One region of the Photorhabdus stackebrandtii genome, then DNA from elsewhere that is predicted to be linked to it. Evidence: predicted binding sites of a transcription regulator. Region 1 holds the regulator's gene; each other region holds the start of a gene.
What was found. Region 1 encodes LexA, which represses DNA repair genes until DNA is damaged. Its sites were predicted from a motif close to TNCTGTATGTACATACAGNA; they were not measured.
Positions count from the first base shown of each region.

Region 2: C5470_RS01955 (DNA translocase FtsK 4TM domain-containing protein) is a predicted target of LexA. The motif match lies at 2,187-2,206, and genes of this name have one in related genera.
Region 3: C5470_RS05680 (metal-dependent hydrolase) is a predicted target of LexA. The motif match lies at 1,327-1,346, and genes of this name have one in related genera.

Region 1 is NZ_PUJV01000015.1:73,756-81,682, forward strand. Features, by position in the region: gene C5470_RS13775 (DUF1266 domain-containing protein) at 1-613, opposite strand, end outside; gene zur (zinc uptake transcriptional repressor Zur) at 830-1,339, shown strand; gene lexA (transcriptional repressor LexA) at 1,475-2,080, opposite strand; gene C5470_RS13790 (diacylglycerol kinase) at 2,200-2,571, opposite strand; gene plsB (glycerol-3-phosphate 1-O-acyltransferase PlsB) at 2,701-5,157, shown strand; gene ubiA (4-hydroxybenzoate octaprenyltransferase) at 5,207-6,061, opposite strand; gene ubiC (chorismate lyase) at 6,098-6,604, opposite strand; gene pgi (glucose-6-phosphate isomerase) at 6,793-7,927, opposite strand, start outside.
Region 2 is NZ_PUJV01000002.1:87,967-95,893, reverse strand. Features, by position in the region: gene cydD (heme ABC transporter permease/ATP-binding protein CydD) at 1-67, opposite strand, end outside; gene trxB (thioredoxin-disulfide reductase) at 173-1,132, opposite strand; gene lrp (leucine-responsive transcriptional regulator Lrp) at 1,640-2,134, shown strand; gene C5470_RS01955 (DNA translocase FtsK 4TM domain-containing protein) at 2,268-5,657, shown strand; gene lolA (outer membrane lipoprotein periplasmic chaperone LolA) at 5,729-6,340, shown strand; gene C5470_RS01945 (AAA family ATPase) at 6,349-7,692, shown strand; gene serS (serine--tRNA ligase) at 7,797-7,927, shown strand, end outside.
Region 3 is NZ_PUJV01000005.1:24,587-32,513, forward strand. Features, by position in the region: gene catA (type A chloramphenicol O-acetyltransferase) at 2-640, opposite strand; gene C5470_RS05675 (hypothetical protein) at 924-1,115, opposite strand; gene C5470_RS05680 (metal-dependent hydrolase) at 1,364-1,912, shown strand; gene C5470_RS05685 (L-cystine transporter) at 2,120-3,511, shown strand; gene htpX (protease HtpX) at 3,584-4,471, opposite strand; gene prc (carboxy terminal-processing peptidase) at 4,812-6,863, opposite strand; gene proQ (RNA chaperone ProQ) at 6,883-7,581, opposite strand; gene C5470_RS05705 (GAF domain-containing protein) at 7,677-7,927, opposite strand, start outside.

The DNA.
Region 1 (7,927 bases):
CAAAATGTTTTGAATGTACCCCACCCCACAAATCAGTTAGCATTTTCATATAACCTTCTTCATCAATAATTCCCCAGTCACTGTATAGTTGGGATTGATGTTCCTGAATAGAGGATAATGGGAGCAGGCAGTAACGATAGTTATCATGAACAACCCGTGACTGTAAAGGATAATGCTCCAGAGTTTCACTCCAAAAGCCCAGCCAATAGTCACTAACAATGTTTAACCGCAATGCCTGGCGCTTTTCTTCCGGTAAAAAAGATAAACCAGCCTGTTGATAATAGCGCCGTTGTTCCCATTCAGGGCGTTTAACAATACGATAAATAATAACTGAAAGTGACATTACTGAAAATAATGCTACACCGACTACTTGTGCCAAAAGTAAATAGTCTGTAGCAGGGACGGATACATTATCTATTATAAATAATACAATTGCCACAGATAATATAATCCCCATACAGACTGCAATTAAAAATAAAATATTAATCAATGCGTATAATGAACTCAGAAAAGGTAACTTTCTTTTTTCACAGATAATATTCTTTATTACCTGATAGCCTTTCGCAGGAAACTGCCTATAATGAGGCTGATTTTGTAAAAGTTCTTTCATCATAAATGATTCCTTTCCGAAAATTATCTACCATATATGATAATTCTTATCTGTATTATCACAAACCTCAAGAAAACATTATTTTTGCTGCTAAGTATCAATTTAACCAAATTAACTCTATCAGGGGACAAACACAATGAACTTTTCTGGAGAATATTTTCTATCGCAGAAACATGATAACATCCTAATATTGTTATCATGCTGGCTGTAAGGGGCGCAATGAAACTGATTAACCAAAAAAAGTTACTGGAACAAGCCGAAGCTATTTGCCTGGCACGGGGAGTTCGCTTTACTCCGCAGCGGTTTGAAGTTTTGCGTCTGATATCAGAGCAACCCGGCGCAATCAGTGCTTATGATTTACTGGATTTATTGCGAGAAGCAGAACCACAAGCTAAACCACCAACAATATATCGGGCACTGGAATTTCTGCTGGAACAGGGATTTATTCATAAAATAGAATCCACCAACAGTTATGTGCTGTGCCACCATATCGAACAACCAAGCCACACCTCAGCAATGTTTATCTGCGACCGTTGCGGTTCTGTCACAGAACGGGATGGTGGAGCCGTTGAATCCGCTATTCAACAGTTAGCAAAAACCGCCGGATTCAGTTTACGCCATACAGTCATTGAAGCACATGGTTTATGTTCCTCTTGTGCAGAAATTGAATCCTGTACTGAGCGGGATGAATGCCAGCACGACCACAGTATTGAGATAAAAAAGAAATAGAGAACCTGTAAATAGCAACAGGAAACAGCAGAATCACGTTCAAGATAATCATATTGATAAACCAATAACATGATTCTGCCGGAATATTTTAACTCTTTGATAAAAAACAAAAAATAACGATTCGATATTTTACTATCAAAATCCATCACTATTACGAATCACCCCAACGGCTAATCCTTCAATTGTCAGGCTCCGTTCACGCAGATCCACCACGATTGGCTTAAACTCAGGGTTTTCTGCCAACAATTCAACTTTATTTCCAGTCTGTTTAAAACGTTTTACAGTCACTTCATCTTCAATACGGGCAACAATAACCTGCCCATTACGAACATCCTGTGTTTTATGCACCGCCAACAGATCACCATCCATAATCCCAATATCTTTCATGGACATACCACTGACTCTCAACAGGAAATCCGCACTTGGCTTAAACAGTGCGGGATCAATCCGATAACGACTTTCAATGTGCTCCTGCGCCAACAGTGGTTCACCTGCGGCTACACGACCAATCAACGGTAAACCAGATTCTTCTAGCAGTAAACGGATACCCCTGGATGCCCCGGCAACAATCTCTATCACCCCTTTACGAGCTAATGCTTTTAAATGCTCTTCAGCCGCATTAGGTGAACGAAAACCAAGACGTGATGCAATTTCAGCACGTGTTGGTGGCATACCCGTTTGCGAAATGTGATCACGCACCAAGTCATAAACCTGCTGCTGCCTTACGGTAAGTGCTTTCATTTCACCTCCTGTGTGTTTATACAGTTAAACTGTGAGTATATACAGGTAAATAGCGATTGGGAACCTGCCAGGGCAGAAAATCAGCCCATTATAGTATAATGACTCATTATTTAACTAAATCAGGTCACAAAATAGCGCCAGAGAATGGTACTCCAGACAATTAACGACAGCATCATTGTCAGAAAGACCGCCGCCGATCCCATATCTTTCGCCCGACCGGATAGTTCATGGAATTCACTGCCAATACGATCAACAACAGCTTCAATAGCACTGTTCAGGATCTCCACAATCACCACCAGCATCACTGAACCAATCAGCAAAATGCGTTCAATTGCACTGATATCCAGATAAAATGCAACAATCACCGCCAATATCGCCGCAATTATTTCCTGCCGGAAAGCCGCTTCATTTTGCCACGCAGCCCTGAGACCTTTCATCGAATATACAGTTGCTTTGATGATACGGGTCAGTCCCTTGGATTGATTTGCCATAAGTTATTCACACCAAATGTGAGGTTATTTGCCACTTTTAACTTTTATTATCGTCTTAACATAACAGATCTCAACACTTGTTTCTGATATGCTTGCGACGTGTTGCTAACAAGAGGCTTCAAGTTATTTATGTCAGGTTGGCGTAAAATATATTATAAATTATTGAATTTACCACTGAAAATACTGGTAAAGAGCAAACTTATTCCTACAGATCCCATTACCGAATTACGGCTCGATACGACACGCCCTATTCTGTACGTCTTGCCGTATCACTCCAAAGCAGACTTACTGACATTACGTCAGCAATGTCTTGAGCAGGATCTGCCGGACCCTTTAAACTCACTGGAGATAGGTGATACTGAGCTTCCGGGCTATGTATTTATCGATAATGGCCCACGCGTATTCCGCTATTGCGCGCCAAAGCAGGAATCCGTAAAAATTTTCCATGCTTATCTGGATCTGCATCGTAATAATCCAAACCTGGATATTCAAATGCTGCCAGTTTCTGTCATGTTTGGTCGTTCACCCGGACGTGAAGGACACAACACCCCACATTTGCGGCTGCTTAATGGTATCCAAAAATTCTTCGCCATTCTCTGGCTGGGCCGGGACAGTTTTGTGCGTTTTTCAAACACAGTATCTCTGCGTTATATGGCAACTGAGCATGGCACAGACAAGACTATTGCTCATAAGTTAGCTCGCGTGGCACGAATGCACTATTCACGCCAACGCCTGGCGGCGGTGGGTCCGCGTCTGCCTGTTCGTCAGGAGCTGTTTAATAAGCTGCTGGCTTCAAAAGCAATAGAAAAAGCCGTTATTGATGAGGCCCGCAACAAGAAAATCTCCCATGAGAAAGCGCAACAGAATGCCGTTAACATGATGGAAGAGATTGCCGCGAATTTCTCTTATGAAACAGTACGGCTGTCAGATCGTGTACTTGGTTGGACATGGAACCGTCTGTATCAGGGGATCAATGTTCACAATGCTGAACGCATTCGTCGTCTGGCACAGGATGGTCACGAACTGGTTTATGCACCCTGCCACCGTAGTCATATGGATTATCTGCTGCTCTCCTATGTGCTTTATCATCAGGGTTTGGTACCGCCCCATATCGCCGCGGGCATCAACCTGAATTTCTGGCCGGCAGGGCCGATATTCCGCCGCCTTGGTGCATTTTTCATCCGCCGCACTTTTAAAGGCAATAAACTCTATGCCACGATATTCCGTGAATATCTGGGTGAATTATTTGCACGCGGCTATTCTGTTGAATACTTTATGGAAGGTGGTCGTTCCCGGACAGGTCGTTTGCTTGATCCCAAAACGGGCACCCTGACCATGACGTTACAAGCAATGTTGAGAGGTGAATCACGCCCAATCACTATCGTGCCAATTTATATCGGTTACGAACATGTGATGGAAGTTGCCACCTATGCCAAAGAGCTGCGGGGAGCAACCAAAGAGAAAGAGAGCTTTTTCCAGATGATACGCGGTTTGCGTAAACTTCGTAATTTGGGGCAAGGCTATGTAAACTTTGGTGAACCTATCCCGTTGATCCAATATCTTAATCACCATGTTCCTGACTGGCGTGATTCTATTGACCCAATAGAGTTTCACCGTCCTGAATGGGTTAACCCAACCGTCAGTAAGCTGGCCGGGAAAATTATGGTGAACATCAACAATGCCGCGGCGGCTAACGCAATCAACCTGTGTTCAACTGCCCTGCTGTCATCACGTCAGCGAGCACTTACTCGTGAGCAACTGCTTGAGCAACTGGATTGTTATATACAACTCATGCGCAACGCGCCTTATACAACCGATGTTACTGTACCAAAGAAAACTGCAGAAGAGTTGTTAGAACACGCTCTGCAAATGGATAAGTTCGAGGTAGACAAAGACAGTATGGGCGACATCATTATCCTGCCGCGTGAGCGTGCAGTTCTGATGACCTACTACCGCAACAATATCCAGCATTTATTGGTACTACCATCACTAATTGCCTGCATCGTTATTGATCATCGCCGTATCAGCCGTGAAGTATTACTAAGCCAGGTAGAAATCATTTATCCCTTACTCAAAGCAGAACTGTTTATACGTTACAGCAAAGCAGATCTGCGGGAAGTGGTTAATATCTTGGTTAATGAGCTTACTCGCCAGAACCTTATCTGCAACAAAGAGCAAGGTATGCTGGTATTGAATCCAGCGCGTATTCGCCCATTGCAATTGCTGGCAGCCGGTGTCCGCGAAACACTGCAACGTTATGCCATCACTCTCTCTTTACTGAATGCCAACCCGGAAATCAGCCGGGGTACGCTGGAAAAAGAGAGCAGAAGGCTGGCACAACGTCTGTCAGTATTACATGGCATTAACGCACCTGAATTCTTCGACAAAGCGGTATTCACCACATCGGTAAATACACTGCGTGAAGAAGGGTATATCAGTGATAGTGGTGATGTGATTACAGCAAATACTCAGGAGCTGTATCAGGTATTGAGTGAACTGATGTCACCTGAAATCCGTCTGACTATCGAGAGTGTCAGTTTGCCGGCTGAACACAACGATACAGAAGAGACAACTAAAGAAACATAATTTTTAACATCCTGGTGATAATGGGTTTTCCCCATTATCACCAGATATATCAAACGTAACTGAAGAAGATACCCAAAAATAACACCACACCAACATAGTTATTATTGAGGAATGCCTGGAAACAAAGCTCTCTTTCCCGACCTGCAATCAATTTCTGCTGATAAATAAATAAGGCACCGGCAAGCAACAATGACCAATAGTAGATGCCGCCCAAATTCATCATATAACCCACCAACAGCAAAACCAGCAACATAACAAGTTGTAGCAAGCCAATAATCAGCTTATCGAAATGACCAAACAGAATAGCAGTAGACTTAACACCAATTTTCAGATCATCGTTACGATCAACCATGGCATACTGTGTATCATAAATAACTGACCACAAGATATTAACCAAGAATAATAGCCAGCATTCTAGTGGTAAGGACTCACTAACCGCAGCGAATCCCATTGGGATAGACCAGCCATAAGCCGCTCCCAATACAAACTGAGGAAGATGACTGAACCGTTTAACAAAGGGATAAAACCAAGCCAAAGCTAACCCAGCGACTGACAACCAGATAGCCATCTTATTCAGCGCCAGAACCAACCCGAAAGAGATCAGCACCAGTACAACAAACAGGATCTTACTCTCTTTTTCACTGATAGCACCACTGGGCAGGGGACGTGCTTTTGTACGTTCGACATAACCATCAAATTTTCTGTCAGCAAAATCATTAATGACACATCCTGCTGCACGCATCAGAAACACACCGGCAGTAAAGACCAACAATATGTGCATATCCGGAATACCTTTCCCAGCAATCCATAAAGCCCAAAATGTTGGCCATAACAACAATAACGAACCTATGGGTCTGTCAATACGCACTAAACGGCAATAGGCCTGCCATTTACTTTGCGTCATACTTCCCGCCACTTCTGTTTCCCCCTTGTTTAAATTTTATTTTTTGTATACAGGTGATTCAGGCAAGAAGATTTCCGTTAATAATAATGGCTTGCTTGATAACCTCAGCAATGATCGCCTTGCCCAACGCTTCCCCTGTTGTCCTACATGAATATAATCCCGTGTTAATTTATTGCTACTAAAAAGATATCGCCCAAGCGGGACTGTTCCTAAATCAACCAGATTTTCATCAGGACCGGTTAATGTTGCTTCAGGTATTAACGTTCTTCCCAATAACCAGGGGATATTATCACCGTATAACACGACCTCACGCAGCCAGTACCTCTGACAAGTTAGCAAATGCTCACTTTCATCGAAAAGTTCTTCCACTGTGATAAAAGACTCTCTGAATGGTACAACATGAACATGGTCACAGTATTGTTCAAAACGGCGGGTCATTGATCCCAACTCCATCAGCCAATCTGAAATCTCATCAGGCAAGCCAGATGAATCCACCGAAACCCACTGAATAGGCGCAGTTGTTAAGATCGAGTCAGTTAACATGCGAGTTTCCATTAAGACAAATTTCTTTTATCCGGTCGTACAATTGATGGGCACAGAGAATACCACGTTGTAGGTATACAGAATAAAAAGTTATGACAAATTCTGTAAATAATGCTTGCCAAAAATGAGCGAATTATGTTCAACACAATTCGCTCATACAAATTAAATCCCTAATTCAGAATAAGTGATTAACGCCATGCTTTAAAGCGGTTAATCAACCCATTTGTCGAGCTATCATGATCGGCAACTTCTTCACCCTTTTCAAGTTCTGGCAAAATACGATTAGCCAGTTGCTTACCCAGCTCAACTCCCCATTGGTCAAAGGTGAAAATGTTGAGAATCGCCCCTTGTACAAATATTTTGTGCTCATACATGGCAATCAACGCACCCAAACTGAATGGGGTAATTTCACGCAACAAAATGGAATTCGTCGGACGGTTTCCTTCAAACACTTTAAATGGTGCAACATGCCCGACTTCAAGCACAGTTTTACCACTAGCGGCAAATTCAGCATCCACTTGCCCACGGGTTTTACCGAATGCCAACGCTTCTGTCTGAGCAAAGAAGTTGGATAACAATTTGTTGTGATGGTCACTCAATGGGTTATGGCTAATCGCCGGAGCAATAAAATCGCAAGGGATCAGTTTAGTGCCCTGATGAATAAGTTGATAAAAAGCATGCTGACCATTAGTTCCAGGCTCTCCCCAGATGATCGGACCGGTTTGGTAATCCACCGGATGACCATTGCGATCAATATATTTACCGTTGGATTCCATATTGCCCTGCTGAAAGTATGCTGCAAAACGATGCATATATTGATCATATGGCAGAATCGCTTCAGTTTCCGTGCCAAAGAAATTGTTGTACCAGATGCCAATCAGCGCCAGTAATACGGGGATATTCTGCTCAAACTGGGTATGGGAAAAATGCTGATCCATTGCGTGTGCACCACTAAGTAGTTGTTCAAAATTATCAAACCCAATAGAGAGCGCAATAGACAAACCAATCGCTGACCATAATGAATAACGACCACCCACCCAATCCCAGAACTCAAACATATTTTGGGTATCAATACCAAATTTCTCAACTTCCTGCTCATTGGTGGAAAGCGCGGCAAAATGCTTCGTAACATGCGCTTCATTACCGGCAGTTTTCAGGAACCAGTTACGCGCAGAGTGAGCGTTAGTCATTGTTTCCTGTGTAGTGAACGTCTTGGAAGCAATCAGAAACAGCGTCGTTTCTGGGTTAAGCGCTTTCAGGGTTTCCGCAATATGGGTCCCATCAATATTAGAAACAAAATGCATATTCAGATGATTTTTATAG
Region 2 (7,927 bases), on a different contig from region 1:
AGCGCCGGGCCGGAGCACTTTGCTGCTTCAACCAGCGAACTAATTCATACTGTTTTGTTTTGTCCATAGGAAAAAATTCTGATTATCAAAAGGCTGGATTAGTGTCAGCATCCTACCGATATGTTACATGCGAAAAGGCGCTACCGGAATAGCGCCTTGAAAGAAAAAGAGTTTATTGCGCTGCCAGCCCATCCAGGAAACGTTCTGCATCAAGGGCGGCCATACAGCCTGTACCGGCGGATGTAATTGCCTGGCGATAGGTGTGGTCCATCACATCACCGGCGGCGAATACACCGGGAATTGAGGTTTGAGTAGCGTTACCCTGTAAACCGGATTGAACTTTAATGTAACCATTCTCCAATTCCAATTGTCCTGCAAAGATAGCGGTGTTAGGAGTATGGCCGATAGCAATGAATGTACCGGTGACAGCTAATTCTTCTGTTGTATTGCTTTGGGTATCGCGCAGACGGATACCTGTAACGCCCATCTCATCACCGAGCACTTCATCCAGAGTACGATCAGTGTGCAGAACAATATTGCCGTTTTTAACTTTATCCATCAGACGGTCAATCAGGATTTTTTCTGAACGGAATGTATCACGGCGATGAATCAGGTGAACTTCTGCTGCAATATTTGCCAGATATAAAGCCTCTTCTACCGCGGTATTACCGCCGCCGACCACAGCAACTTTCTGGTTACGATAAAAAAAGCCATCACAGGTTGCACAGGCTGAAATACCACGGCCTTTGAACGCTTCTTCGGAAGGCAGATCCAGATAACGTGCAGAAGCGCCTGTTGCGATAATCAGTGCGTCACAGGTATATTCTTGTTCATCACCATAAAGACGGAAAGGACGGTTTTGCAGGTCAACTTTTTGAATATGGTCAAAAATGATTTCGGTCTGGAATTTTTCAGCATGTTGGTGCATACGTTCCATTAACCCTGGGCCGGTCAGACCTTCAGGATCACCGGGCCAGTTTTCGACTTCCGTGGTTGTAGTCAACTGACCGCCTTTTTCAACTCCGGTAATAAGAACTGGATTTAAATTTGCCCGGGCAGCATAAACTGCGGCCGTATAGCCTGCCGGGCCGGAGCCAAGAATAATGAGTTTATGGTGTTTGGCGGTGCTCATGAATACCTCATTTCCATTTATCGCATATCGTATATTGAGCGATTGTAGGAGAAATAGGAGGGTAAAAAAAGCTAAAAGACTCATGTTACTAACGATTTTACCGATAGATATTAACTGGCAATGACTTTAACCTGAGAAAAGTGTTCTTTTAGTGCTGTTTGTATTTCATTTGCTCACTTTTAATCAATGGTAAGCTATCGAAACGATTAACTGAAAATTTGTTCCACAGGTTGTTCTGATTTTTGCTCATTTACTTTGACAATCGGCTGTGCATTTGCGAAAACATCACTGTAAGAGATAATTATCCACCTCGCTAAATTCGTTTCCATAAAAATCGACAAATCGATATGCGGATAATCCTCTCTGTGCAGCACGAAGAAAATGGCCTGTGAGCTGCTTTACTCTGATAGAGCGAGGCTTTAACTTTAAGACATCTTTTCCAGCTCAAACTCAAAGAGAGATAGGGGAAAATGTTATGGGTGTAGGAAAATAAAGAGAGATCAAAAGATGATAGATAATAAAAAACGTCCGGGAAAAGATCTTGATCGTATAGATCGTAATATCCTCAATGAGTTGCAGAAAGATGGTCGAATTTCTAACGTAGAACTGTCTAAACGGGTAGGATTGTCGCCGACTCCTTGCTTGGAGCGTGTGCGTCGCTTGGAGCGTCAAGGGTTTATTACTGGCTACACCGCATTGTTGAATCCTCATTATCTGGATGCATCGTTGCTGGTGTTTGTTGAAATCACCCTAAACCGTGGTGCACCAGATGTTTTTGAACAATTCAATGCTGCTGTGCAGAAATTGGAAGAGATTCAGGAATGTCATTTGGTTTCCGGTGATTTCGATTACTTATTGAAAACCCGTGTACCCGATATGTCAGCGTATCGTAAGTTACTGGGCGAAACTTTGCTGCGTTTGCCAGGTGTTAATGACACCCGCACATATGTTGTGATGGAAGAAGTGAAGCAGAGTAACCGTTTGGTCATTAAGACTCGCTGAAATCCTGCCAAAAAAAATGTACAGGTGCAAAACTGGAAGAACTTAGGTACACTCCTGTTTATGCATACAGTTTCAACGCTGAGCTATCTCGGCGTTGTTCCGTTAAATCAACAGGAAACCTGGAGAGCCTTTCTTGAGCCAGGAATATACAGAAGATAAAAATATTAGGTTGAAGAGACTTAGTAGTGGGCGCAGGCTGTTGGAAGCTGTGTTGCTTGTCATTGTTATCTTAGCGGCTTATCTGATGGTCGCACTCGTCAGTTTTAACCCATCTGATCCAAGTTGGTCTCAGACTGCGTGGCATGAGCCGGTCCATAATTTGGGTGGTGGTGTTGGTGCATGGTTGGCCGATACGCTGTTTTCGGCATTTGGCATACTGGCTTATGCCATCCCGCCACTAATGATATTGGGTTGCTGGACTGCTTTCAGACAACATGATGACAGAGAATATGTCGATTTCTTTGTGCTTGCTTTGCGCGTTATTGGTGCATTGGCAATCGTCTTGACTTCATGTGGATTAGCTGCGCTGAATGTTGATGATCTCCATTACTTTGCTTCTGGCGGTATTATTGGCAGCTTGTTTAGCAGTGCGATGTTACCTTGGTTTAATGAATTAGGTGCGACGCTGGCCTTACTGTGTGTTTGGGCAATTGGGTTTACGCTATTTACTGGTTGGTCATGGTTGACGATTGCTGAAAAAACTGGGGCAATGATTCTTGGAGCGATAGGGTTTATTACCAATCGCAGCCGTCATGAACAAGAATATACCCCATATGGTGAAACGGTTATTGAGCCGGAGAATTCCACCAATGGTAAAACAGAACCCGAATTTACAGCGGTTGATATTGATCATGATGATGTGCTGTTTACAGCACCTTCAGCCGCGGAATTGGCAAAAGCTGAACTGGATGAACCAGAATCAGTGAAAGCAGAAGTTGAAGAAAAACATCAATCTGATATTCCAACCATTGGTATGGCTGATATTGATGCTGAACCTGAAATTCAGGTAAGTATATCTGATGACGCCGTATGGTCTCAGTCATTAGCAGAAGAACATGAAAAAAACAGTGATAAACCTGTTCGTTACCTGTTTGAAATTCCTTCTGAATATAATTTTAAACCTAAATCTGAGCTTGCTGTTGAAGCGGCGCCAAAATTTGTGCTGGCAGGCAACGAGCAGGACAGCAGTGACACCTGCACTTTCACGCCTGAAACAGCACAAAAAGATATTGCGGCAGCAGCTTCTGCAACGGTTATCACAGGCAACTCTCAGGTTAAACGGGGGATCGGGCCAGAGCTGCCCCGTCCTAACCCAGTCCGTTTGCCAACCCGCCGTGAATTGTATGGCATCAAAGTTCCTTCACAGCGTCTTGCAGAACAGCAACAGCGTGAAGAAGAGGCCAGACAACAGATAGAGTGTGATGATACTGAGTCTGATAAACAGCAGGAAGAGTTGTTGCGCCAGCAGTTTCTTGAACAGCAGCATGAGCGTTACCGTATTACTGGGGATATCGAAGAACAAGCCCCAACTCAGCCTCAGATAGTACAGAATCAACCGGAACCGGAAAATCAGCTTCCAATGGAAGAACCGGCTCAGACAGAGGTTGTTAAACAGGTGGTTGCGTCGCGGCAACGAGAGCGTTACCAAGTGCAGGGTTCCCCGCAGGAAAAAGAGCCCTCTACGCTGGAAAGTTTATCGATATTGAATGATTTCTCACCGGTTGAAGATTTAGTTGAAAAAGAGCCGATAGAGCCGCTGTTTATGCCTTCTGTTCAATCAGTGCCGGAAAGTTTATCAGAACGACCCACAGAAATTGCTTTTATACCAGAGCCTGTACACAATGTTGTGCAGCAACCGCAGCAACCGCAGCAACCGCAGCAACCGCAGCAACCGCAGCAACCGCAGCAACCGCAGCAACCGCAGCAACCGCAGCAACCGCAGCAACCGCAGCAACCGCAGCAACCGCAGCAACCGCAGCAAGATAGCTTGTTTCATCCATTTCTGGTTCGTAATGATCAATCATTACCAAAACCAACGACGCCAATGCCTTCGCTTGATCTGTTAGCCAGCCCGCTGGCAGAAGAGGAACCAGTTGATATGTTTGCCCTTGAGCAAACTTCCCGTTTGATTGAAGCACGTCTGAGTGATTATCGGGTTAAAGCTGATGTGGTTGGTTCCTCGCCAGGTCCGGTGATTACCCGGTTTGAATTGGATTTGGCTCCCGGTGTTAAAGCATCACGTATTTCCAACTTATCAAGAGACTTAGCGCGTTCTTTGTCTGCGGTAGCGGTACGTATTGTTGAAGTTATTCCCGGTAAACCCTATGTTGGTCTGGAGTTGCCGAATAGAAAACGTCAGACGGTCTATTTGCGTGAAGTATTGGATTGTGAAAAATTCCGCGATAATCCATCGCCACTGACAATTGTGCTGGGTAAAGATATTGGTGGTCAGCCGGTTGTCGCTGATTTGGGCAAAATGCCTCACTTGCTGGTGGCGGGTACAACCGGTTCGGGTAAATCTGTTGGGGTCAACGCCATGATCCTCAGCATTCTCTATAAAGCAAAACCGGAGGATGTCCGCTTTATCATGATTGACCCGAAAATGCTGGAATTGTCGGTTTATGAAGGCATTCCGCATCTGTTGACTGAAGTTGTTACTGATATGAAAGACGCAGCGAATGCACTGCGCTGGTGTGTTAATGAAATGGAACGTCGCTATAAACTGATGTCCGCGTTGGGTGTACGTAATCTGGCTGGTTATAACGAAAAGGTTAAACAGGCGGAAGAGATGGGCCGCCCCATTCCTCATCCATTCTGGAAACCTGGCGACAGCATGGATATCACTCATCCTGTGCTGAAAAAAGAGCCTTATGTCGTTGTCATGGTAGATGAATTTGCTGATCTGATAATGACCGTTGGCAAAAAAGTAGAAGAATTGATTGCTCGCTTGGCGCAGAAAGCCCGGGCTGCCGGTATTCATCTGGTTTTGGCGACTCAACGTCCATCTGTCGATATTATTACCGGCCTGATTAAAGCTAACATTCCAACCCGTATTGCCTTTACGGTTTCCAGTAAGATTGATTCCCGCACGATCCTTGATCAAGGTGGTGCTGAATCTCTTTTAGGAATGGGGGACATGCTTTACTTAGCACCAAACTCCTCTATCCCGGTGCGTGTTCACGGCGCATTTGTCCGGGATCAGGAAGTTCATGAAGTCGTTAATGACTGGAAAGCCCGTGGTCGTCCTGAGTATGTTGACAGTATCCTCAGTGGTGGTGATGATGCTGAAGGTGGCTTAGGTCTTGACAGTGATGAAGAACTGGATGCCTTGTTCGATCAGGCTGTTGAATTCGTTACTGAAAAACAGCGGGTATCGATTTCTGGTGTACAACGTCAGTTCCGTATTGGTTATAACCGTGCTGCGCGGATTGTAGAGCAGATGGAAGCACAGCAGATTGTCAGTGCTCCAGGCCATAATGGCAATCGTGGAGTATTGGCACCACCGCCACATGAGCGCGGATAATTAATTTTAAACTCGGACAATTCCGATAACAAATACACCGGGTAATAACGCTGAGTAAAGGTATCTCTTACATGAAGAAACTAATATTGATGGGTTGTTTGATGGCTGGCATGAGTATCAATTACGCATGGGCAAATGCCAGCCTGGATTTGCAGGAACGTTTGGGCAAAGTAAATAGTTTTCATGCCAGCTTTACTCAGACAGTAACCAGTGATGATGGTGCAACAATTCAGCAAGGTGAAGGGCAATTGTGGGTTAAACGCCCAAACTTGTTTAACTGGCACATGACATCACCTGATGAAAGTGTTCTGGTATCAGATGGTAAAACGTTGTGGTTCTATAATCCGTTTGTTGAGCAGGTAACGGCTAACTGGCTGAAAGATGCTACTGGCAACACGCCATTTATGCTTATTACCCGTAACGATGCTAAAGATTGGTCTCAATATAAAATCAGCCAGAAAGGGAATGATTTTGAGCTGACACCGAATAACATCAATGGCAATTTGAAACGTTTTTTTATTACTGTAACGACTGATGGCACTATTCAGAAATTTTCGGCTGTTGAGCAGGATGGACAAAAAAGTGTCTATCAATTAAAAGGGCAGCAAAATACCCATGTGGATGCGGCAAAGTTCAGTTTTACGCTACCGAAAGGCGTCACGCTGGATGATCAGCGCCAGTGAGGTTTTAAGTGAGCAACCTGTCACTCGATTTTTCACAAAATGAATTCCAGCCACTGGCCGCGCGTATGCGGCCGGTGACATTAGAGCAATATATCGGCCAGCAGCATTTACTGGCTGAAGGAAAACCATTGCCAAGAGCTATTCGGGCGGGGCAACTGCACTCCATGATTTTATGGGGGCCGCCTGGAACGGGGAAAACAACATTAGCTGAAATTATTGGATATTACGCGAAGGCGGATATTGAACGCATATCTGCGGTCACTTCCGGTATTAAAGAAATACGTGAATCTATTGAAAAAGCGCGTCAAAACCGGAATGCAGGGCGCAGAACTATTTTGTTTGTTGATGAAGTACATCGTTTTAACAAAAGCCAACAGGATGCTTTTCTGCCACATATTGAAGATGGCACGATTACCTTTATTGGTGCTACGACAGAAAACCCCTCTTTTGAGCTGAATTCCGCATTACTTTCACGGGCGCGGGTTTATCTGCTTAAATCATTGACGATAGAAGAGATTGAGCTGGTGTTGGATCAAGCCATGAAGGACAAAGAGCGTGGTTATTATGGTCAGGATATTGTTTTACCGGAAAACACCCGTCACATGGTTGCAGAGCTGGTTTCTGGTGATGCCCGTCGTTCACTGAATCTGCTGGAAATGATGGCGGATATGGCAGAAACCAATGCTCAGGGACAACGGGTTTTGACTCCAGAACTATTGAACGAAGTCAGCGGAGAGCGTAGTGCCCGTTTTGATAATAAAGGTGATCGTTATTACGATTTAATTTCAGCATTACATAAATCTGTGCGCGGTTCTGCGCCTGACGCTGCGCTTTACTGGTATGCCCGAATTATTACCGCGGGTGGCGATCCGCTATATGTTGCCCGTCGTTTACTGGCTATTGCTTCGGAAGATGTTGGCAATGCGGATCCCAGGGGAATGCAGGTCGCCATTGCTGCATGGGATTGTTTTACCCGAGTTGGGCCAGCGGAAGGTGAAAGGGCGATTGCTCAGGCGATTGTTTATCTTGCCTGTGCGCCGAAAAGCAATGCTGTTTATACCGCGTTTAAAGCAGCGCTGGCTGATGCAAGGGAAAAGCCTGACTATGATGTCCCTGCACATTTGCGTAATGCGCCGACAAAATTGATGAAAGAGATGGGGCTTGGTGAAGAATATCGCTATGCTCATGACGAACCTAACGCCTACGCTGCCGGTGAAGTTTATTTTCCGTCTGAAATGCGGGAAACCCGCTATTATCAGCCGGCTAATAGAGGTTTGGAAGGAAAAATAGGCGATAAACTCGCCTGGCTTGCTGAACAGGATCAAAATAGCCCGATAAAACGCTATCGCTGATGTTGCTGTTGCGGTAAGGTTGACGGGTAAAAATATCTTATGGCCCATAAACTTGTGGGTCTATTCACATCATCTAACTTAATAACGACAAGCATAGGACAAGCATGCTCGATCCAAACATACTGCGTAATGAGCTAGACGCAGTCGCCGAAAAACTGGCTCGCAGGGGCTACACCCTTGACGTGGATACGCTGCGTAAACAAGAAGAGCGCCGCAAAGTTTTACAAGTTGAAAC
Region 3 (7,927 bases), on a different contig from region 1:
ACTAAATAAAATCGTTACATAACTCTTGTAATTTATTAATAACACGCCCCACATGGAAACCATCACAAGTAGCATGATGCACCTGAATTGCCAAAGGCAACTGAGTTTGATTTCCCTTTTTGTAAAATTTTCCCATTGTAAATATAGGTGGAAAATAATCCGTAAAATTAGCAACGTTCAAGTTAAATCCATCAAAACTCACCCACGGCACAGACGATATGTGAAAGTGGTTTTCAGGTAGTTCTGGTTTAGAAAAAAAGCAAAGATCATCTTTATAGGTTTCATAATCAGCAGAATAGTTTTTCATGAACTCTGACAGATCAGAATTGAACTCAGTCCAAATCGCTGAGAATGTTTCTGTTTCCTTGTGAAAGATTGTATACGCAGGATTGACACTATCCCATACAATTAATTCTTCATCTTTTATAGCCATTCTGAACTCAGAGTAAGAGTTCACAACTGTTGATATTAAATAAATGATGGTTGGGTAGAATTTATATTGTTTTTCCACCAACGAAGATAACAAATGGGTAATATCAATTTTTGTTGTTAGACTAAATCCGCATTGCACGATATTACGGTAATGCAAGAAATGCTCTTTCCTATTCCAGCGATTTATATCAATCTCTGAGTAACTCATATTTTCCCCTTCTAATGTAAAATTTAAAAAATGAATTAAATTAGAGGGGCTGCTCTTTCTGTTTGTAGTGGGATCATAATCACTCCGGTATGAAATTGGACTAAATACTCAGTCTCTGACGAAGAAAAATTATATATTAGCTAAAAACAAATCACTACCAACACAGCATTATCTTTATAAATCAAACAATAAGAGAGTTCACACCATAAAAACTTACACAATACTCTATCAAAGAACTTCATGAACACATCTTGTAGAATTTTATAAAATGGCATTTTATTCTTTATAATAACGTTTCTTGTTTACTCTGAAATTCAGCTTTTGCCATTGCCCCTATTGCATAGATAGTCCCCAGAATAAACCAGCCTTGATATACGACAAAAATGACAAATGTTGTATCGGTCAGTAAATCGTAGCATCGGAATTCTGTCGGAACGTGCTTATACTTAGCAATATGCAAACAGTCGTCGTACATCTTACCTTTTCTGCTTGCCGATGAACTGGCAACGATAGTGATCTACTCAAGTGTATAACGTTGTCATAGCGTTGCCCGAATTCGTTAGCGATAACATCAGTAGTAACAACCGGCATACCTTTTACCTTCTTGATTAGCTCATGTGGTTAGAATAAGATATTTTTGCTTTTCACCCCCTATCTTACCCGCATAAAACCCACTATACTTCGCCAACTGTATGGATAGACAGTTATTAGTCAGAGGAATTTATGACCGGGGAAGGGCATCTTTTATTTTCAGTTGCCAGTATTATTATGGCGCACAAACTTGAAATAACACCTGAAATAGCCAATGGTGACTGGTTGCATATGCTACCAGGCGTGCTGCTTACTGCATTGTTACCAGATATAGATCACCCAAATTCAACCCTGGGCAGATTATTCAGGGTTATCTCCATTCCAATTGCCAAACTATGTGGCCACAGAGGATTCACCCACAGTCTACTTGCTCTTGCATTAGGTATTGCTTTACTTTGGCTCAAAATACCAGAAAAATGGCCTGTACCAACCGATTTTTTCCATGCCATGATTGTTGGCTACCTAAGTCATCTGGTAGCAGATATGCTGACACCTGCTGGTGTACCGCTGTTATGGCCAATAAAGATACGTTTCTGCCTGCCGATACTTGGCAAACAAGGAAATAAGAAAGCAGAAAGATTTATTTCTGCCTTACTGATTGTCATCGCCATTTTTCTGCCAGAAGATATTGAATATTCTATATTTATTTATATAGATCACATCAAAAAATTGTGCTTTTAATAACCTTCGAAAATATTTTCAATGTTATAGTCGCATAAAAATCAATCTTAATTGCCATGATGATTATATCAAATTCTATTTAATTATAAGGGTCGATAACCTTAGCTGGTACCATATTCTCAATTACTTGCTGTAGGGTATAAGTTTATAACTTAACTCGATTAATACAGCTTAACTCCCTCAATAATTAAAATCTGGAGTTTGTGGATGAACTTACCATTAATTCTAAATGTGCTCGTTTTCGCAGCACTGCTTTTGCTATTGTCAAAAGCCAGTTCACACCAATGGAGTCTGTCAAAAAAGGTTCTTTTTGGCCTCGCCATTGGCGTTATTTTTGGTCTGGCGCTACAACTGACTTATGGAGCTGATAATACCATACTGAAAGAATCAATCTCATGGTTCAATATTGTAGGTAACGGCTATGTACAACTTCTGCAAATGGTGATTATGCCGCTGGTATTTGCCTCTATTCTAAGCGCTGTTGCCAGATTGCATAAAGCATCTTCTCTGGGAAAAATCAGTTTTCTAACCATCGGCAGCCTGCTGTTCACTACGATGATCGCAGCGCTGATCGGTATCATTATTACTAACCTATTCGGCCTGACTGCTGAAGGTCTGGTGCAAGGAACTCAAGAAACAGCACGCCTGTCGGCTATCGAAAACAACTACATAGGCAAAATCTCTGATTTGTCTGTGCCGCAGTTAATTTTATCTTTTATTCCTAAAAACCCATTTGCTGATTTAGCCGGCGCCAATCCAACATCTGTTATCAGTGTTGTTATTTTTGCGACCTTCCTGGGGATTGCTGCACTACAAATGCTGAAAGATGACCGCGAACGTGGTGAACGTGTATTAGCCGCTATCGATATTATGCAAGCATGGGCAATGAAACTGGTTCGCCTGGTTATGCGCCTGACGCCATACGGTGTTATGGCTCTGATGACCAAAGTTGTCGCCAACTCTAATATCCACGAAATTGCGAAACTGGGCAGCTTTGTTATCGCATCCTACATTGCACTAGCGCTGGTGTTTGTTGCTCACGGGTTTCTGCTCTCTCTCACCGGTATCAATCCACTTAAATTTTTCAAAAAAATCTGGCCGGTATTGACCTTTGCATTCACTAGCCGTTCAAGTGCAGCCAGTATCCCACTGAATGTTGAAACCCAGACACGCCGTATCGGTGTACCGGAATCTATCGCCAGTTTCTCAGCATCTTTCGGCTCAACAATTGGTCAGAATGGTTGCGCCGGGATTTATCCTGCCATGCTGGCAGTCATGGTTGCGCCGACAGTAGGCATAAACCCATTTGATCCTGTATGGATTGCAACACTGGTTGGTATTGTGACTATCAGCTCCGCAGGCGTTGCTGGTGTGGGTGGCGGTGCTACATTTGCCGCACTGATTGTCTTACCTGCAATGGGATTACCTGTAACGCTAATTGCACTGTTGATTTCTGTTGAGCCTCTTATTGATATGGGCCGTACTGCGCTGAATGTGAGTGGTTCAATGACCGCCGGTACAATTACCAGCCAGTTAATGGGGCAAACTGATAAAACCACCTTCAATCAGGAAGATGAAGTTGAATTAAATCAGCTATGATTTGAATTTCAAAAATCATAAAAAAAGCCGAGGAATACATCATTCTTCGGCTTTTTTATCTTATTCACAATATTATTTATTCAGGTACTGCCCACTACGCAGAGCTTCAATACGTTTGTCTAATGGTGGGTGAGACAGAAACAGCTCACTGAACGTCTTGGATTTACCATTAATACAGAATGCCATCATACTGCCTTCTTCCTGCGGCTCATAACTGGTTTTCAGACGCTGTAAAGCAGCAATCATCTTCTCACGACCTACCAACTTAGCAGAACCTGCATCTGCATGGAATTCGCGGTAACGGGAGAACCACATCGTAATAATACTTGCCAGAATACCGAATACGATTTCCAGCACCATTGAAACAACCATGTAAACGATCGGGTTACCAGAAGAGTTACCCTCTTCTTCACTATTGTTACCAGACAGAAAACCTGATACAACCTGAGCCAACAGACGGGAAATGAAGATAACGAAGGTATTGACTATCCCTTGCAGCAAAGTCATCGTCACCATATCACCATTAGCGATATGGCTAATCTCATGGGCAATAACGGCTTCCGCTTCTGCCCTGCTCATATTATCCAACAGACCAGTACTAACAGCGACCAGAGAAGCATTACGACGAGCACCGGTAGCGAAGGCATTAATATCTGGTGCAGCATAAATTGCAACCTGTGGCATCGTAATATTGACCTGCTCCGCCTGGCGGCGAACAGTCTCGACTAACCAATGTTCAACTTCATTCGCTGGCTGTTCTATGACCTGACCACCAACAGAACGCAAGGCCATCCATTTGGACATCAGCAGGGAAATAAACGACCCACCGAAGCCGAACAGGCCAGCCATAATCATTAAACCTTGTACGCTACTTCCCTGAATTCCTGTCAGAGATAGTATTATCCCAAACACCAACATAACAGCAAGGTTAGTGAGGAGGAACAAAGCAATTCGCATCATAAAAACCGGCTTCCTTTATTAATAATCAATGCACTTTCAGAGTTAATCTATAAATAAGGCTGTTCTTGCTATATTCAAGGTTTTTAACTCTTCAAGCGATAAAATCAACACAACTTTACAAAATCATAAAAAACCGGTATCAGCCTAACACTAATTGGTTAAGCAAAATACTCTGATACCCGGTAACACTGAGAAAATGTGAAACAGTTCATCATTCCTGAAAAGAGAGAACTGCTCAAAAAGCAACGTTTATATGGATATTGGAAGTCCAATACACCGTTCACTCAAAACATCAAGTGAACGGCATTGAATATCGTTAACGAGCTGTTTGAAAATCACTCTACTTAGATTTAGCTAACATTTTCTCGGCAGGTTGGTGCGCCAAATCAAGTGCAATTTTCACTGATTCATTAAGATAGGGATCCGGCCCCTGATAATCTTTAGGTAAATCATCCAGTGAAGTTAACAGTTTTTTACCTTCGCGTTTAAAGCGATCATTAATCCGGTTCAGTTTTAAAGCATCATCTTCTTTATTCTCTTTCTCTCTTTGTGCGTAGTTAAGAGAAACAATGTTCTTATGCTCTTTCATTGCCTTATAGTGCGCAATGTCTTCATTTATATACTTGAACTCTGGATCATCCGCGATGCGGGCACTATGAGCCATATTCAACTGCGGAACTAACCCCGCAATAACTTTAGATCCCGTATAACGGGCAGAAGGAACGCTATCCCAAGGCAAAGCATTATCTTCAAAACTTTCCCCTGTTTCTGCCGGATCAATCCCCGTTGGCATCACAATATCAGGTGTAACACCTTTACGCTGGGTACTACCACCATTCACACGATAGAATTTCTGAATCGTATACTGGACAGAACCCAGCGATGGCCAATCAGGACGCATCATTTGATCGTAAATACGATTCAAAGAACGATATTGCTGAACCGTGCCTTTACCAAACGTTGGCTCACCAACAATCAGCGCCCGTCCATAATCCTGCATTGCTGCGGCAAAAATCTCAGAAGCAGAAGCACTAAAACGGTCTACCAGGACAACCAAAGGCCCTTTATAGTACACCACTTCATCAGTATCAGAATCCTGGCGGACTTTCCCATTATTATCCCTGATTTGCACAATCGGGCCGCTTGGGAGAAACAAGCCAGACAGAGAAACCGCTTCTGTCAGTGCTCCACCACCATTACTACGCAGATCAATAACGATAGCACTGACATGCTGTTTAGTCAGTTTTTGCAATTGAGTTTTAACATTGTCAGTCAAGCCAACGTAAAAACCTGGAATATCAAGAACGCCCACTTTCTCTTTACCAATTGTCTTGACTGACATCTTTACCGCCCGATCTTCCAGACGGATCTGTTCACGAGTCAAAGTGATAGTACGTGGCTTTGCCCCTTTGGTATCAGAAATAACCTCAAGCCGTACTTTACTGCCTTTAGGGCCTTTAATCAGTGCAACCACATCATCCAGACGCCAGCCAATAATATCCACCATGGATTTCCCTGCCTGAGCGACACCAATAATCTTATCACCCACTTTTAACGCTTTGCTTTTGGCGGCAGGTCCACCGGCAACCATAGAATTTATGACGGTATAGTCATCATCTATCTGTAAAACAGCACCAATTCCTTCCAGGGAGAGACTCATCTCTGAGTTAAACTGTTCAGTATTGCGTGGTGAAAGATAATTGGTATGAGGATCGATTTCACGGGCAAACGCCGTCATAATCAATTGGAAGACATCTTCACTCTGACTTTGTGTCAGGCGTTTTAACGCAGACTGATAGCGCTTGGTCAGCACTTGTTTAATTTCTTTATCGTCTTTACCGGTGAGTTTGAGATTGAGCCAATCATATTTAACCTTAGCATCCCAAAGTTTATTTAACTCTTCGATATTCTGTGGCCAAGGGGCTTTAGAACGATCAACATCAATTGTATCGTTACCACCAAAACTCATTGGCTGTTCAAGGCGAGATAAAGCGTACTGATATCGCTCAAAGCGGCGTTTTTGCAACAAATTAAACAGGTCATACGGGATTTCCAGATTCCCGGTTTCCAGTTCCTTGCCTAACAACTTTTTCTTATCATCATATTGAACTACATCTGACGCCAGTAATATGTTATGGCTGTAGTCCAGTATATTAAGGTAGCGATCAAATATTTTTGCTGAAAAATCACCATTTAAATCAAATTGACGATAATGAGAGCGAGTGAAGCGGGATGTTACCCGCTCGCTTACTGTTGAGTGCTGAGGCTCTTGCTTCAATACAGGCAGTTGTTCAATACGAACAGGAACAGCCGCTGGACTGTTTGTATTTGCATAACAAGTACCAAAAATTGAAACGCCTAAGACAAAAGCCAGTCTGACGAATATGTTCATGCCCAGGTCGGCCTCCGTATCAGAACTGTAAATGTTCTGCGCGTACAATCATCGCTAAACCGGAAGGCAATTGTACCCGTACACCGTCTTTGGCGATTTCAAGCACAGAAGCATCCATCGAGCTTTTACCCACTCTTACTTTAATTTCCTGACCAATTTTCAGCGATGAAACATCGGCGATCTGAGTTGGTGCAGGTTGAGCAGGTTTAGCCGCCGGTTTACGTGCTTGCTGAGGGCGATTTTGTTGGCGTGGCTGCCGTTTTTCCCCCTCAGTATTATTGGCTCGACGAGGAGCTGGCTTTTTGGCTACAGGCCGTTCATTTTTTTCACCGGCAGCCTCATTTTCAGCTTCATGTTTTTTAGCTCTCTGCTCTGCACGCTGTGCCTGAACCCGTGCTTTGGCTTCAGTCAGTTGCTGGAGAGCGTGTTGAATATGTTCCGCTTCCAGTTCACCGCATGAATTACCATCAAGGTCAACACGCTGCGCGCCCTCTTTAACACCATACAAGTAACGCCAGCTTGATGTATACAGACGCAAGGCAGAGCGCAATTGTGTTTTACTTAAACACTCTTCGTCCTGGATACGTTCAACGATATCCTGAAAAATACCGATTTTTAAAGGACGGGCTTCACCTTCAGCTACGAAACAGAGCGGGAAACGCTCAGCTAAAAAAGCAATAATTTCTTTACTACTATTCAACTTAGGTTGATTTTCCATGAAATTTCCTGATTACAACGGTTTTGCCAACCAGCATAGGCATGAACTGGCGTCATTATAATAGCGTTGCTGATAAATGCCACGTTATCCATATGTTAAGTTACATTCAATTCAACATATTTCGGCACAACGCACTGTTCTAAATGAGCACAAAGCCCATCAATAAGGGCTTGTAAGCCAAATTCGTCTTTTTCGTCGAATCTATTAAGAATCGTGCTATCAATATCCAATACACCAATGATTCTATCGTTTACAATCAATGGCAACACAATTTCAGCGTTACTGGCAGCATCACAGGCAATATGACCGGGGAATGCATGAACATCATCAACACGCTGAATACGCT